2 regions of the Adlercreutzia muris genome follow, and region 1 is predicted to be linked to the other one. Evidence: predicted binding sites of a transcription regulator. Region 1 holds the regulator's gene; the other holds the start of a gene.
The links. Region 1 encodes LexA, which represses DNA repair genes until DNA is damaged. Its sites were predicted from a motif close to CNAACANNTGTTNG; they were not measured.
Positions count from the first base shown of each region.

Region 1 (6,698 bases):
GTGCGCGAGGCCGCCGATACGCGGCTCTACGGCCAGGTCGCATCCATGAAGAACATCCCCGTGCGAGACGGCTCGCCTTACGAGAAGCGCTACATCGCCGTGGGAGGCTGCATCGGTCAGCGCGACGGCGAGAAGCTCGTGGAGCAGCTGCCGCACCTGGACGTCGTCTTCGGCACCCACAACCTGGCCTCGCTGCCGGGGCTGCTCGCCTCGGCCATCGAGAGCGCGGGTCATTCCGTGGAGGTGCTCGATGGGGGAGCGGAGTTCTCCACCGCCCTGCCCGCCGACCGCGAGCACGCTTGGGCGGCATGGCTGCCCATCACCGTGGGCTGCAACAACTTCTGCTCCTACTGCATCGTGCCCTACGTGCGCGGCCGTGAGAAGTCTCGCCCCCTGGAGGACATCGCCGAGGAGGCCCGACGCTACGTGGAAGCCGGTGTGAAGGAGATCACCCTGCTCGGGCAGAACGTGAACTCCTACGGGCGCGACCTCTACGGCGAGCCGCGCTTCGACGCGGTGCTCGACGCCCTGGACGATGCGGGCATCGAGCGGCTGCGCTTCGCCACGAGCCACCCGAAGGACCTCACCGACGGCGTCATCGAGCGCTTCGGCACCCTGCGATCCCTCATGCCGGCCCTGCACCTGCCGGTGCAGTCGGGCTCCGACCGCGTCCTCAAAGCCATGAACCGCCGCTATACCCGAAAGCACTACCTCGGGCTCATCGAGAAGCTGCGGGCCGTCGTGCCCGATATCGCCCTGTCCACCGACATCATCGTGGGATTTCCAGGTGAGACCGAAGAGGACTTCATGGACACCTATCGCCTCGTGGAGGAGGTGGGCTACAGCCAGGTGTTCACGTTCATCTACTCGAAGCGCGAGGGCACGCCGGCTGCCTCGATGGAGGACGACACCCCCCGGGAGGTCATCCAGGAGCGCTTCGACCGCTTGGTGGACCTCGTGCAGCGCAAGGCCTTCGAGGCGAACCAGGCCGAGCTTGGCGCCATCGTGCCCGTGCTCATCGAGGGCACCTCCAAGCGCGACGAGGCCGTGCTGGCCGGCAAGAGCCCCAAGAACCAGACGGTGCACGGGCCGGTTCCCGCTGGGCGCACTGCCGACGAGCTGGTCGGCACCATCGTGCCCATGCGCATCGACGAGGCCCGCACCTGGTACCTCTCTGGCACGGTGGTCGATGACTGACGCCGCCCTGCCCGTTATCTGCATCGTCGGCCCCACGGCCTCGGGCAAGACCGACGCCGCCCAGCTCGTGGCGGCGGCCATCGGCGGGGAAGTGGTGAGCGCCGACTCCATGCAGATCTACCGAGGCATGGATATCGGCACAGGCAAGCTGCCCGCGGCCGAGCGCATCGTGCCCCATCACGGCTTCGACCTCGTCGATCCCGGCGAGCCTTATTCCGCGGCCCTGTTCCAGTCCTTCGCCCGCGATGCCTTCGCGGCCATCGCCGAGCGCGGCAAGAGGGCCGTCCTCTGCGGGGGAACGGGCCTCTACGTGAAGGCGGCCATCGATGCCTACGAGTTTCCCGCCGGCGATCAGGTGGGCAATCCTGTGCGCGAGCGGTGGACCGCCTTTGCCGAGCGGGAGGGAGCCCAAGCCCTCTGGGACGAGTTGAACCGCCTCGATCCGGACAGCGCCCGGGAGCTGCACCCGAACAACGTGCGCCGCGTCGTGCGGGCCTTCGAGCTTCTAGCCGAAGGGCGCTCCTACGCCGAGCAGAAGCGCAACCTGGCCTCCATTGAAGCGGCCGTTCCCGCCGTGCAGTTCGGCCTGGCCGTCACCCCGACCGTGCTGAACGAGCGCATCGATGCTCGGGTAGACGCCATGGTCGAGGCCGGTCTGGTGGGGGAGGTGCGCGGGCTTTTGGATGCGGGCTTCCGTGAGGGCGTGACGGCGCCCCAGGCCATCGGCTACAAGGAGATCGTCGAGGCTTTGGAGGGACGCTGCACCCTGGACGAGGCCATCGCCGCTATCAAACAGGCCACGCGTCGCTACGGCAAGCGTCAGCGCACGTGGTTCCGCCGCGACGAGCGCATCCGATGGATCGATGCCGACGCGGGGAACGCCCGGGCCATGGCCGATACGATCCTCGCCCAGTTGGAAACATTGGCCTAGGCCCCTTCTTGCGAAGAAGGGCACCTGTGCTATCATGACAGGACATTTTTCATTCGCGTCTCAGCGATCGGTAGAGAGGGGAGCGTGTTGTCCATGCGCTTTGTCGACTAGCCCATACCCTTGTCGGGCATCTCTCGGCGCCACGGGCGCCTTTTAGTCGCACACTACGCATAAGGAGCACCCCATGACCGAATATCAATCTGTTATCCAAAAGGGCCCCGCGACCATAGCCGAACAGCGCCGGGAGCGGGCCGTCATCGTGGGCGTCGACCGTCCGGGGCTCGAATGGCCCTTGGAATCGTCGTTGGCCGAACTTGATCGCTTGGCCGACACCGCCGGAGCCGACGTGGTGGCCTCCACCACCCAGCGCCTCGATGCCCCGAACCCCCGCACCTTCGTAGGCTCGGGCAAGGCCGTTGAAATCGCCGATCTCGCCCGAAGCTGCGAGGCGGATCTCGTCATCTTCGACGATGAGCTGACCCCCTCCCAGCAGGCGAACCTCGAGAAGATCATGGACAAGTCAGTGAAGGTCATCGATCGCACGGCCCTCATTTTGGACATCTTCGCCCTGCACGCCACCTCCAAGGAAGGTCGCCTCCAGGTGCGGCTCGCCCAGAACCAGTACCTCTATCCGCGCCTACGCGGCATGTGGGCGCACCTGGCCTCGAACCGCATGGGCGGCGGCGTGGGATCCCGCTTCGGCGAGGGCGAGAGCCAGCTGGAAGTGGATCGCCGCATGGTGCGCAAGCGCATCACCTCCATCCGCCGCGAACTGGCCCATCTTTCCGAGGTGCGCTCGCTGCAGCGAGAGAACCGCTACGGCAGCGGCATGTTCAAGGTGTCCCTGGCCGGCTACACCAACGCGGGGAAGAGCTCTCTCATCAACCGGCTCACCGGCGCCGCCGTGCTCAGCTACGACAAGCTCTTCGCCACCTTGGATTCCACGACCCGCAAGTTCGCCCTGCCCGAGGGTCGCGAGGTTACCGTTACCGACACCGTCGGCTTCATCCAGAAGCTGCCCACCACCCTGGTGGAGGCCTTCAGATCGACGCTCGATGAGATCACCGGTGCCGATCTGATCCTCCATGTGATTGATGCCTCCTCTCCGGAGTTCGAGGGGCAGATCGATGCCGTCTGCGAGGTGCTCGATCAGATCGGCGCCGAGTCCATTGCCGCCATCGAGGTGTTCAACAAATGCGACCTGCTCGATGCGGAGACCTTGGCCGGGCTGCGCCGTCGCTTCCCCCACGCTCAGTTCGTCTCGGCTCGCACCGGCGAGGGCATCGACGGCCTCGTGACCGCCCTGGCCACGGCCGCCTCGGCCGCCGATGCCAAGCTCGATGTGGTGATTCCCTACCAGCGCGGCGACTTGGTATCGCTTGCCCACGAGCGGTGCCACATCATATCGGAGTCTCACGAGGCCGACGGCACCCATATCCAAATGCTCGCCGCCCCGGCCTTCGCTGCCGCTTTTCGGGGGTTTTCCGCATAGCGACTGGCTGAAACCGGGCTTGGAGCGTCACCGCCTGCGAAGCACCCCTTTTGCGAGAGGGCCATGGAATCACGTCCATGGCCCTCGCTGCATGCTATCGATTCTGTTGAGCGCGAAACCGCTCGGCACTGCCTCTAGAGACGGCGGAACACGGCCACTACCTTGCCCGCGATAGAGCAATCGCTCACGATAATGGGCTCCATAGAGGAGTTCTCAGGCTGAAGACGGATGTGGTCGGCCTCCTTGTAGAAGCGCTTCACCGTAGCCCCGTCGTCCACAATGGCCACGACGATATCGCCGTTGTTCGCCACGGACTGCTCCTTGACCACGACGTAATCGCCGTCGTTAATGCCGATCTCTACCATGGACTCGCCCCGCACGGACAGCATGAAGGATGCGGCGTCACCCACGATGTCCGTGGGCAGTGTGATGGTGTCGGTGATGTTCTCCTGGGCCAAAATGGGGCAGCCGGCTGCTACATCGCCCACCAGGGGTACGTTGACGAGATTGCTGTAGCTACCCGCCACGCTGACGGCAGGAGAGGGCATGTCGTCGATCGGATAAGTGAGGGCGATGGAGCGGGACTTGAGCGGATCCCGCTTGATATAGCCCTTATCTTCCAGGGCTTTCAGGTGCACGTGAACGGTGGAAGGGGAGGACAGGCCGAGGGTCTGGCATACTTCCCTCACCGTAGGGCCATAGCCCTTCTCCCGTATGCACGCCTCGATGCAGTCAAGAACCGCCTGTTGCCGCCTGGTTACTTTCTGGGTCATGCTGCATCCTTTCTATAAGGCGTACATTTGTTTGAAAAATCTGTTGACATGAACCTTTGTTCGTTCTATTATAACTGCGAACAAAGGTTCTACGCAAGAGGTCAGGAGAGAAAAAATGAGCCGATTTGAATTTCCCATCGCCTTCGCCCTCGGTACCGTCGTCTCCTTCGTTATGCTCTTTGCCTGAGGAAAGCACCCCTGCGAACCACGCTCGCGCCGACGAGCGGATGTTCAGAGAGGTGCCGCTGTTGAGCGCAGAACTCGGAAAGCCGCCGACGTATCACGATGGTAGCAAAGTCTTGAAGATGCTGGAAGCAGGCGGTGCTTGGGGTATCATGGGTAACCAACTCATTGTTAGGAGAACCCATGCGCTGTCCTTCCTGCGGATATCCCGAATCGAAAGTCGTCGATTCCCGCTCTGCCGACGAGGGGGCATCTATTCGCCGACGCCGCGAATGCCTGGAATGCGGCACTCGCTTCACCACCTACGAGCGGTTGGCCGAAAACCCCATCCTCGTCATCAAGGCCGACGGCTCATCCGAGGTGTTCAATCGAGAGAAGCTCATGCGCGGCCTGCTCATCGCCTGCGCCAAGCGACCCATCACTCCGGAGAAGATCGACCACCTCATCGCGAGCATCGAGTCGGAGCTGCGCTCCACCCAGCGCACGGAAATCAAGTCGAAGGATCTCGGCGATATGGCCCTCGCGCGACTGGCGAAGCTCGATGATGTGGCCTACATTCGCTTTGCCAGCGTATACAAGGATTTCCAGAGCGTGGAGGAGTTCTCCTCGGCCCTGGGAGAGCTCGGATAGGGGGGGTGCGCTATGGATGTGAGCATCACTGTTCTCGATGAGGAGCTGCCTGCGCCCCAGTACGCCCATCCTGGAGATGCGGGACTTGACCTCCGGGCCGCCGTAGCCGGCACATTGAATCCTTTCGAGCGCATGACGGTGCCGTGCGGCTTCGCCATGGCCATTCCCGACGGGTACGCCGGGCTCGTTATTCCGCGCAGCGGTCTTGCATCCCGCCATGGCGTCTCCGTCGTGAACGGGCCGGGACTGGTGGATAGCGGCTACCGAGGCGAGATCATGGTTGTACTCGTCAATCTCGATCCCCAGGAGCCGTTTTCCTTCGAGAAGGGCGATCGCATCGCGCAGATGATGATCGTAGCCACCCCTTCGGTTACTTTACATAACACAGATCAGCTTCCGGCCAGCGTGCGCGGAGCCCAGGGCTTCGGCAGCAGCGGCATCAGCTAGAATCGAGGCCCTATGGATCAATTCCCCCAGAAGCCCGAGGATACCTCGGCACCCAGCGAATCGCCGCAAAGGCCGGAGCCCTCACGCTCAGACGACCCGTCGACCCAGGGGCAGCGGCCCATTCTGCCCTCCGTTGACCCCCAGACCATAGAATCTGGGGAAAGCGCCCAAGCCGCCGTGGCCGACTACGAACTCAAGTCGGCGCGAACCCTCGCTACCGTGGCCACGATAGCCGGTCCCATATCCTTCATTATCGGGGGCGTCGCCCTGAGCACCGTGGCGCTCGTTTGCGCCATCATCGCCTTCGTCAAAATTCGCAGTGTCCTCGATGACGTGGCACCAGCCAAGCAGCCCTATGCCCGAGCGCTCAGGCAAACCGCTCTCATGGGCATCGGCATCGGCGCGGTGGCCCTCATACTCAACGGCGTCAGCGTCGCCATGATGCTGCCCGTACTCATGGAGGCCATGCAGACCGGCGACTACAGCGCCATCCTCGGCGACGCCGCGAGCAGCCTGTCGCCGACGAGCCCCTCTGAGGACGGCGGCAACGCCTGGGGCTAAAAGCCGCAACGATCTTCCACCCGTCAATCCCTCATTCTCTCTGAAAGGCTGATAATATGGAATTAGGTTATTCGCGGCAAGCGGCCTATTCCATCGGTAAAAGGCTGATAAGAAAACTTATGTCCAATAACCCTGATTTATGCTAGAGGCAGCAGCGATTAAGTTCCATTATGTACGTCTTGACCAGATTCACATGGCTTGAGACATAGGGAACATACTCAGGCTTGAATTCTACCAGGAAGGACATGAGCATTGCAAAATTGGTGATCTTCATTTCGTTTATAAGGTCGTACACGTCGCAGAAATCAACGTTGTAGACATCCGAAATATTGACCTTGAACCCTGCCATATGCGTAATGCAATCCTGCTCGTACTGAGCCTTGTCGGGCTGGTCGTAGTGCAAAAGGTAGCGATAGGCACCGACCTTGTTAGGAACTGGCTTGACAAAGGCAACGTTAAAATCAGCGGGGATAGCATCCAAGGC
Region 1 is NZ_JBCLQK010000017.1:358-7,055, reverse strand. It holds gene miaB (tRNA (N6-isopentenyl adenosine(37)-C2)-methylthiotransferase MiaB) at 1-1,197, shown strand, start outside; gene miaA (tRNA (adenosine(37)-N6)-dimethylallyltransferase MiaA) at 1,190-2,128, shown strand; gene hflX (GTPase HflX) at 2,313-3,620, shown strand; gene lexA (transcriptional repressor LexA) at 3,755-4,393, opposite strand; gene nrdR (transcriptional regulator NrdR) at 4,760-5,206, shown strand; gene dut (dUTP diphosphatase) at 5,219-5,653, shown strand; gene AAK988_RS10980 (hypothetical protein) at 5,666-6,214, shown strand; gene AAK988_RS10975 (Rep family protein) at 6,357-6,698, opposite strand, start outside.

Region 2 (6,698 bases), on a different contig from region 1:
CATGGCCCCCAAGCTCGCAGGCTCCTCGGCCCCGATGGCCTCGGGATCCATGGCCGGGCGCAGGGCATCGAGGCTGTCGAAGGTGCCGTCGTAGACGATGGCGGTGTAGCCCTTCATCTGCCCGAAGGCGTCGTCCACCACCGAGGCGGCCACGTTCCAAGAACGGCCCGTCTCGAAATAGCGCAAGAGCACGCTGCCGCCGAGAACGACGAGCAGCGCGAAGACCAAGAGGGCCACTTTTTCCCGCGTGCGTTTCTTCATAGCCCTTAATTATAGCGAACCCCCGCCAGGGCGAACCCGACGGGGGCCGATGTCCACGAGATGGGCGCGGCAGCCCTAGGCCACGGGAGGCCTCTTCGCCTCTTCCAGCATGCGCTTGACGAAGTGGCCCGTGTAGGAGCCCTCCACCTCGGCCACTTGCTCGGGCGTGCCGCTCGCGATGATGGTGCCACCTCGGTCGCCGCCCTCCGGCCCCAGATCCACGATGTGGTCGGCGCACTTGATGACGTCCAGGTTGTGCTCGATGACGAGCACCGTGTTGCCGGCGTCCACCAGACGCTGCAGCACCTCGAGCAGCTGGCGCACGTCCTCGAAATGCAGGCCCGTGGTGGGCTCGTCCAGGATGTAGAAGGTCTTGCCGCTCTGGCGCTTCTGTAGCTCGCTGGCGAGCTTCACACGCTGGGCCTCGCCGCCCGAGAGCGTGGTGGCCGGCTGGCCCAGGCGGATGTAGCCGAGGCCCACGTCGAAGAGCGTCTGCAGCTTCCGCTTGATGCCCGGGATGTTCTCGAAGAACGCCAGCGCATCCTCCACGGTCATGTCGAGTACCTCCGAGATGTTCTTACCGCGGTAGGTGACCTGCAAGGTCTCGCGGTTGTAGCGCTCGCCGTTGCACACCTCGCAGGGCACGTACACATCGGGCAAAAAGTGCATCTCGATCTTGATCTGGCCGTCGCCCTTGCAGGCCTCGCAGCGGCCGCCGCTCACGTTGAAGGAGAAGCGCCCGGGCGCATAGCCGCGGGCCTTGGCCTCCTGCGTGCTGGCGAACAGGGCGCGGATGTCGTCCCACAGCCCGATATAGGTGGCCGGGTTCGAGCGCGGGGTGCGGCCGATGGGGCTCTGGTCGATGTTGATGACCTTGTCGAGCTTGTCCAGCCCGGTGATTTTGCGGTAGGGCCCCGTGCGGCGATGGGCGTGGTTCAGGCGATTCGCCAGGGCCGGGGCCAGGGTGTCGGTGATCAGGGAACTCTTGCCGGAGCCGGACACGCCCGTGATGACCGTCAGCGTGCCGATGGGCACCTCCAGCGTGACGTTGTTCAGGTTGTTCTCCGTGGCGCCGGTCATCTTCACCGAACCGCGCTTGGGGCGGCGCCGCTCGGCAGGCACCTCGATGCGGCGGCGGCCCGCCAGGTAGTCGGCGGTGATGGAGCCTTCCGTGGCCATGACCTCGGCCGGGGTGCCCGCGGCGATGACCACACCACCGTGCTCGCCGGCGCCCGGCCCCATGTCCACCACGAAGTCGGCGGCGCGGATGGTGTCCTCGTCGTGCTCCACGACGACCACGGTGTTCCCCAGATCGCGCAGGCGCTCCAAGGTGGCGATGAGCCGCTCATTGTCGCGCTGGTGCAGACCGATAGAGGGCTCGTCCAGGATGTAGAGCACGCCCATGAGCCCGGCGCCGATCTGGGTGGCGAGCCGGATGCGCTGGGCCTCGCCGCCCGAGAGCGTGGCCGTGGCCCGCTCCAGGGTGAGGTAGTCGAGCCCCACGTCCACGAGGAAGCGCAGACGCTCGCGGATCTCCTTCACGATGGGCAGGGCGATGACCGCCGCCTGGCCGGTGAAGTGCAGGCCCTCGAAGAAGGCCAGCGACTCGGCCGCCGACATCTCGGTGACATCGTGGATGGACCGGTCGTTCACCGTGACGGCCAGAATCTCCGGCTTCAGGCGCTGGCCGCCGCAGGTCTCGCAGGGCACGGTGGCGAAGTAGGCGGCCAGCTTCTCGCGCTGGGCGTCGGACTGGGCCTCGGTGTAGCGGCGCTTCACGGCGCCCAGCACGCCCTCCCACTCGATGTACCAGTAGGTGTCACGGCCGTCCACGGTGCGGTAGTCCACCCGCACCTTCTCATTCCCCAGGCCGTTCATAATGGCCTTCTGGGCCTTCTTGGGCATATCCTCCCAGGGGGTATCGGCATCGGTGCCCACGTGCTCGGCCACGGCGCGCAGCACCTGGGGATAGTAGTTGCCGCTCTTGAACGGCGCGATGACCCCCTCGTTCAGGGTAAGGGACGGGTCGGGCACCACAAGCGACGCGTCCACCTCATCACGGCTGCCGATGCCGAGGCAATCGGGACAGGCACCGTAGGGGGCGTTGAAGGAGAAGTCGCGGGGCTGCAGCTCGTCCATGGAATGGCCGTGCTCCGGGCATGCTAGCGCCAGCGAGAAGAGGTGCTCCCCCTCGCCTAAGCCGCCCGTGGCCCCCGATGAGGTGCCGCCGGCCTCGCCGAGCGGTGCGCCGTCGGGCCCGAGCACCTGCACGAGCACGCGCCCGCTCGCCAGCTTGCAGGCGAGCTCCACGGCCTCGGCGATACGGCTCGTGGCCGACTCCTTCAACGTGACGCGATCAACGACGACATCGATGAAGTGCTTGATCTTCTTGTTCAGCGTGATGGGCTCGCCGGTCATCTTCACGATCTCGCCGTCGATGCGCACGCGGGAGAAGCCCTCCTTCTGCAGATCGGCGAAGAGCTTGGTGAACTCGCCCTTGCGGCCGGCCACCACCGGTGCCATGAGGATGGCCTTCGTAGCCTCGCCCTGGGCCCCGTCGCCCAGGCGCAGAATCTCGTCGGTCACCTGGTCGGTGGTCTGCTTCTTGATCTCCCGTCCGCACTCGGGGCAGTGGGGCACGCCCACCCGCGCGAACAGCAGGCGCAGGTAGTCGTAGATCTCGGTGGTGGTGCCCACGGTAGAGCGGGGGTTCTTCGAAGTGGTCTTCTGGTCGATGGACACGGCCGGGGAAAGCCCGTCGATGGAGTCCACATCGGGCTTGGACATCTGGCCTAGAAACATACGGGCGTAGCTGGAGAGGCTCTCCACGTAGCGGCGCTGGCCCTCGGCGTACATGGTGTCGAAGGCGAGGCTCGACTTGCCCGAGCCGGACAGGCCCGTGATGACCACGAGCTCGTCGCGGGGTATGGTGAGATCGACGTCCTTCAGATTGTGCTCGCGGGCGCCCTTGATCACGATTTCATTTGCCATGGATCGCTTCGTTTCCTTCGCGACGTAGCGCAGCGGGCGCCCTGAGGGGAGGCCCGCTGCGCAGCTTCTAGTTTTCGCTGGCTATTTTAGTGGGCAGCGGGCCGTGGCGCCAGCCTTAAAGAGAACTTTTGTTCGCCTCCATGGAATCTTCGCAGGCTCGCGCCGTAGCAGCGGGCAGAACGGCACAGCCTGGCAGCCTCAGCGGAGGCCGGCGCGGCCGACTGCCCGGTTCGAACACCCCTAGGCGAGGGCCGGCGCGGCGTCCTCGGCGATCACCTCGGGCGGCACCTCGTCCAAGGCGGCCAGCTCGGCATTGCGCTTCTTGTGGAAGCGGCGCAGGGTCAGGCGCTTCGACTTCTTGCGCGCCCGGGCCGTGCGCACCGTGGCCACAACGAAGGCGCAGGAGACGGCGAGCACAAGCGTCATCACGGCGAACACGACCACGTAGGAGGTGGCGCCGAGCAGCGCTCCGCACAGAAGCCCCGTCACCGCCGAGCCGGCGTAGGCCACGAGGTTCACCGAGGAGAGGATGGCCGACACCTGGAGCACGTTCACCTCCAGCAGCAGCATGCGCAGGGCCGTGGCCAAAGCCGCGCCCATAGCCACGCTGAACAGCCCGCAGGCCACCATGAAGGCCCCCTCGGCGCCGGTGGCCACGAACAGGGCCAGAGCCGCGACCGAGGCCGTGGTCACCCCCATGGAGACCACGAGCGTCCGCTTGGGCCGGAAGCGCTGCACGAGGGGGCCGCCGAGCACCGAGGGCGCCATGGCAAGAGCCAGGATGACCGAGCCGGGCAGGGGCGAGGTGGCGCCGAAGCAGCCGTAGGCGATGGGCGCCGAGAACGACTGGAAGAAGCAGCCCACCATCCACGTGGACAGATACACCACCGCCACGGCGGCGAATAGGCGGCGGCAATCGCGGGGAATGAAGACGCGCGGTCGGATGGAGGCCCGCAGCGAGACGGTGCGATCGAGGGGCTCGTGGACGAAGTTCACGAGGAACAGGCTCAGGACCAGAATCGCGATCATGACCCCGTAGATGGCCGTCAGGTCGGGCACGAGGTCGTACAGGATGCCCACGCCGATGGAGCCGACCATGATGCCGAACATGGCGCCGCAGCTGGCCACGGTGGATCCCCAGCTCAGGTGCTTCTCCCCCACGCAGTCGATGACCAGCGACGATACGGCGCTCATGCCGAAGCCAGCGGCCAGCCCCTGCACGAAGCGGGCCGCGAGCACATCGGCGCCGCTGCCGGCCCGCAGGAACATGATGCAGCCGAACACGGCCAGCATAACGGTGAGGCTGGCCACGGGCACGCGGCCGAGGGAATCGGACACGCGACCGGCCAGGAACAGCGTGAGGCTCACACCCGTGAGGTAGGTGAACATGGTGTTGGAGATGTCGGCCGTCGTGAGCCCGATGGTGACCTGGTAGTCGGCATACAGCGGAATGGGCACCGCCGTCGATGCGAAAATAGCCAGAAAGGCGAAGGTCGCCAGGATAAAACCGCGCAGGGACTGAGCGTCCGTCAAGTGCGCCTTGTGCATTGCCATCCTCCATGGGTCAAACGTGCCAGCCGTAGAACCTTTCGGGAGGTCACCCCCGAGAAGGTGCGAGCAGTATGAACCCCCGGGCCACGGAATTCAAGGGGAAACGCGAAGTTCACCGCTCAGCGATGAAACGGCCCCATTGGGCGCGGGAACGGTGATCCCCCGCAACCGCCCGCCGTCGGCGGGCGGTTGCGGGACGGCGGCATCGTGTGGGAGTGGCCGGCCGCCCTCGACCGCTAACCGCCGGAAGCAGAGAAAGACGGGTGCCGCCCCACCCAACCGTCAACCATGGCGAGAGGCTGTTTCGACGGCCGCTCGGCCGACCGCTGACCGTGGGGAACGGACGCGCGACCGGGCAAACACCGATTTATGTTTCTTCTGGCATACGTCAAAAGGGGCATAACCATAAGATGAACCCATGAACAGAGCAGCGACACGGGAACGTATCATGGAATTGGGCGCCGAGATCCGTCGGCAGCGCAAGGACCAAGGTCTGTCCCAAGACAAGCTCGCCAAGATGATCAGCACCGATCAGGCCCATATCCACCGCATCGAAAAGGGCCAGCACAATCCCAGCATCGCCATGTACATAGCTATCGCCGATGCCCTCGATATGGAACTGCGCGATCTCATCACATTCTAGCCGGGCCACCGCGCGGCACTCCCCCGCCCCCATCCCGCACCGGCGATTCTCCGCGCGGGTCATTTCGACTCAGCCGCTGGGCCGCGACATCTTCCTCCGCTCGCTCCTCGCACCGGCGATTTTCCGCGCGGGTCATTTCGACTCGGCCGCCGTCTTCCGCGGAGAGGGAGATAGGTCGTCCAGGGGGATTCCGGAATCGAGATCCGCGCTACAGGACAGCGTGCCCGGCGGTCTGCATGAGATAGGGAATATAGGCGAGCACGACGAGGGCCGCCCAAAACAGCATCTTCGCCTTCTTGCGACTCATGGCTCCTCCCTTCAGCGGAGGCCCGGCTCAAGGTCGGGCCCTTGGCAACCTTTGGGAAAATCTTCCCACGGATGCAGCGCAGAGCGCCTTGCGCAGGGAAACCGTAGGAAGCGGGCAACCGCATCGAAACATCCGCGCCACAGGGCCGTTTTCACGCCGTAACGGAAGGGAGGCGCCCTGCGAACAGGGAGGAGGGGGCCGCCTTGACAAAGGATGCGCCCGCGACGGCCCGAAGGGAACGGTGCGCACGGGAGTGTAGCCCCGAACGGAGCTGCACGCAGAGCGGCTGAGATCGAGGCCGTCGACGGGCGGCGCGAGCTCAGGCTCGAGGATGGGCGAGGCCGTGGACGCGCTTGAGGCGATCGGGGCTCACGTGGGTGTAGATCTGGGTGGTGGACAGGCTCGCGTGGCCGAGCATGTCCTGGACGCTGCGCAGGTCGGCATCGCCATCGAGCAACTCGGTGGCAAAGGAATGGCGCATGGCATGGGGCGACAGGCTCTCGTCGAGGCCGGCGGCCCGCAGGGCGCGCTTGAACATCTTGCGGATGCCGTCGGCGCTCAGGGGACGCCCGCGATTCGACACGAAGAAGAACTCGCTGGCCTGCCCCTGGAGCAGATCCGACCGCGCCTCGTTCAGATAGCGCTCCATGGCCCGCGCCCCCTTCCGGGACAGGGGCACGATGCGCTCCTTGGACCGCTTGCCGAACACCTTTACCTCGCCGGCCGGGAAATCGACCCAGGCCAGACGCAGCCCCGCCGCCTCGGACACGCGGGCGCCGCAGGAGAAGAGGAACTCGAGCAGGGCCGCGTCCCGCATCTCCGCCGCCGTCTGCTCCCGTGGCGCACCGTCGGCGTCTACCTCGCCGTAGACGGCCAGCAAGGCCGCCATGTCATCCCGGGCGATGGTCTTGGGCAGCCGCCGCGCGGCTTTGGGGGCTTGGACGA
Region 2 is NZ_JBCLQK010000007.1:142,069-148,766, forward strand. It holds gene AAK988_RS08215 (hypothetical protein) at 1-261, opposite strand, end outside; gene uvrA (excinuclease ABC subunit UvrA) at 337-3,252, opposite strand; gene AAK988_RS08225 (MFS transporter) at 3,493-4,800, opposite strand; gene AAK988_RS08230 (helix-turn-helix domain-containing protein) at 5,252-5,446, shown strand; gene AAK988_RS08235 (tyrosine recombinase) at 6,073-6,698, opposite strand, start outside.
Region 2: uvrA (excinuclease ABC subunit UvrA) is a predicted target of LexA. The motif match lies at 3,374-3,387, and genes of this name have one in related genera.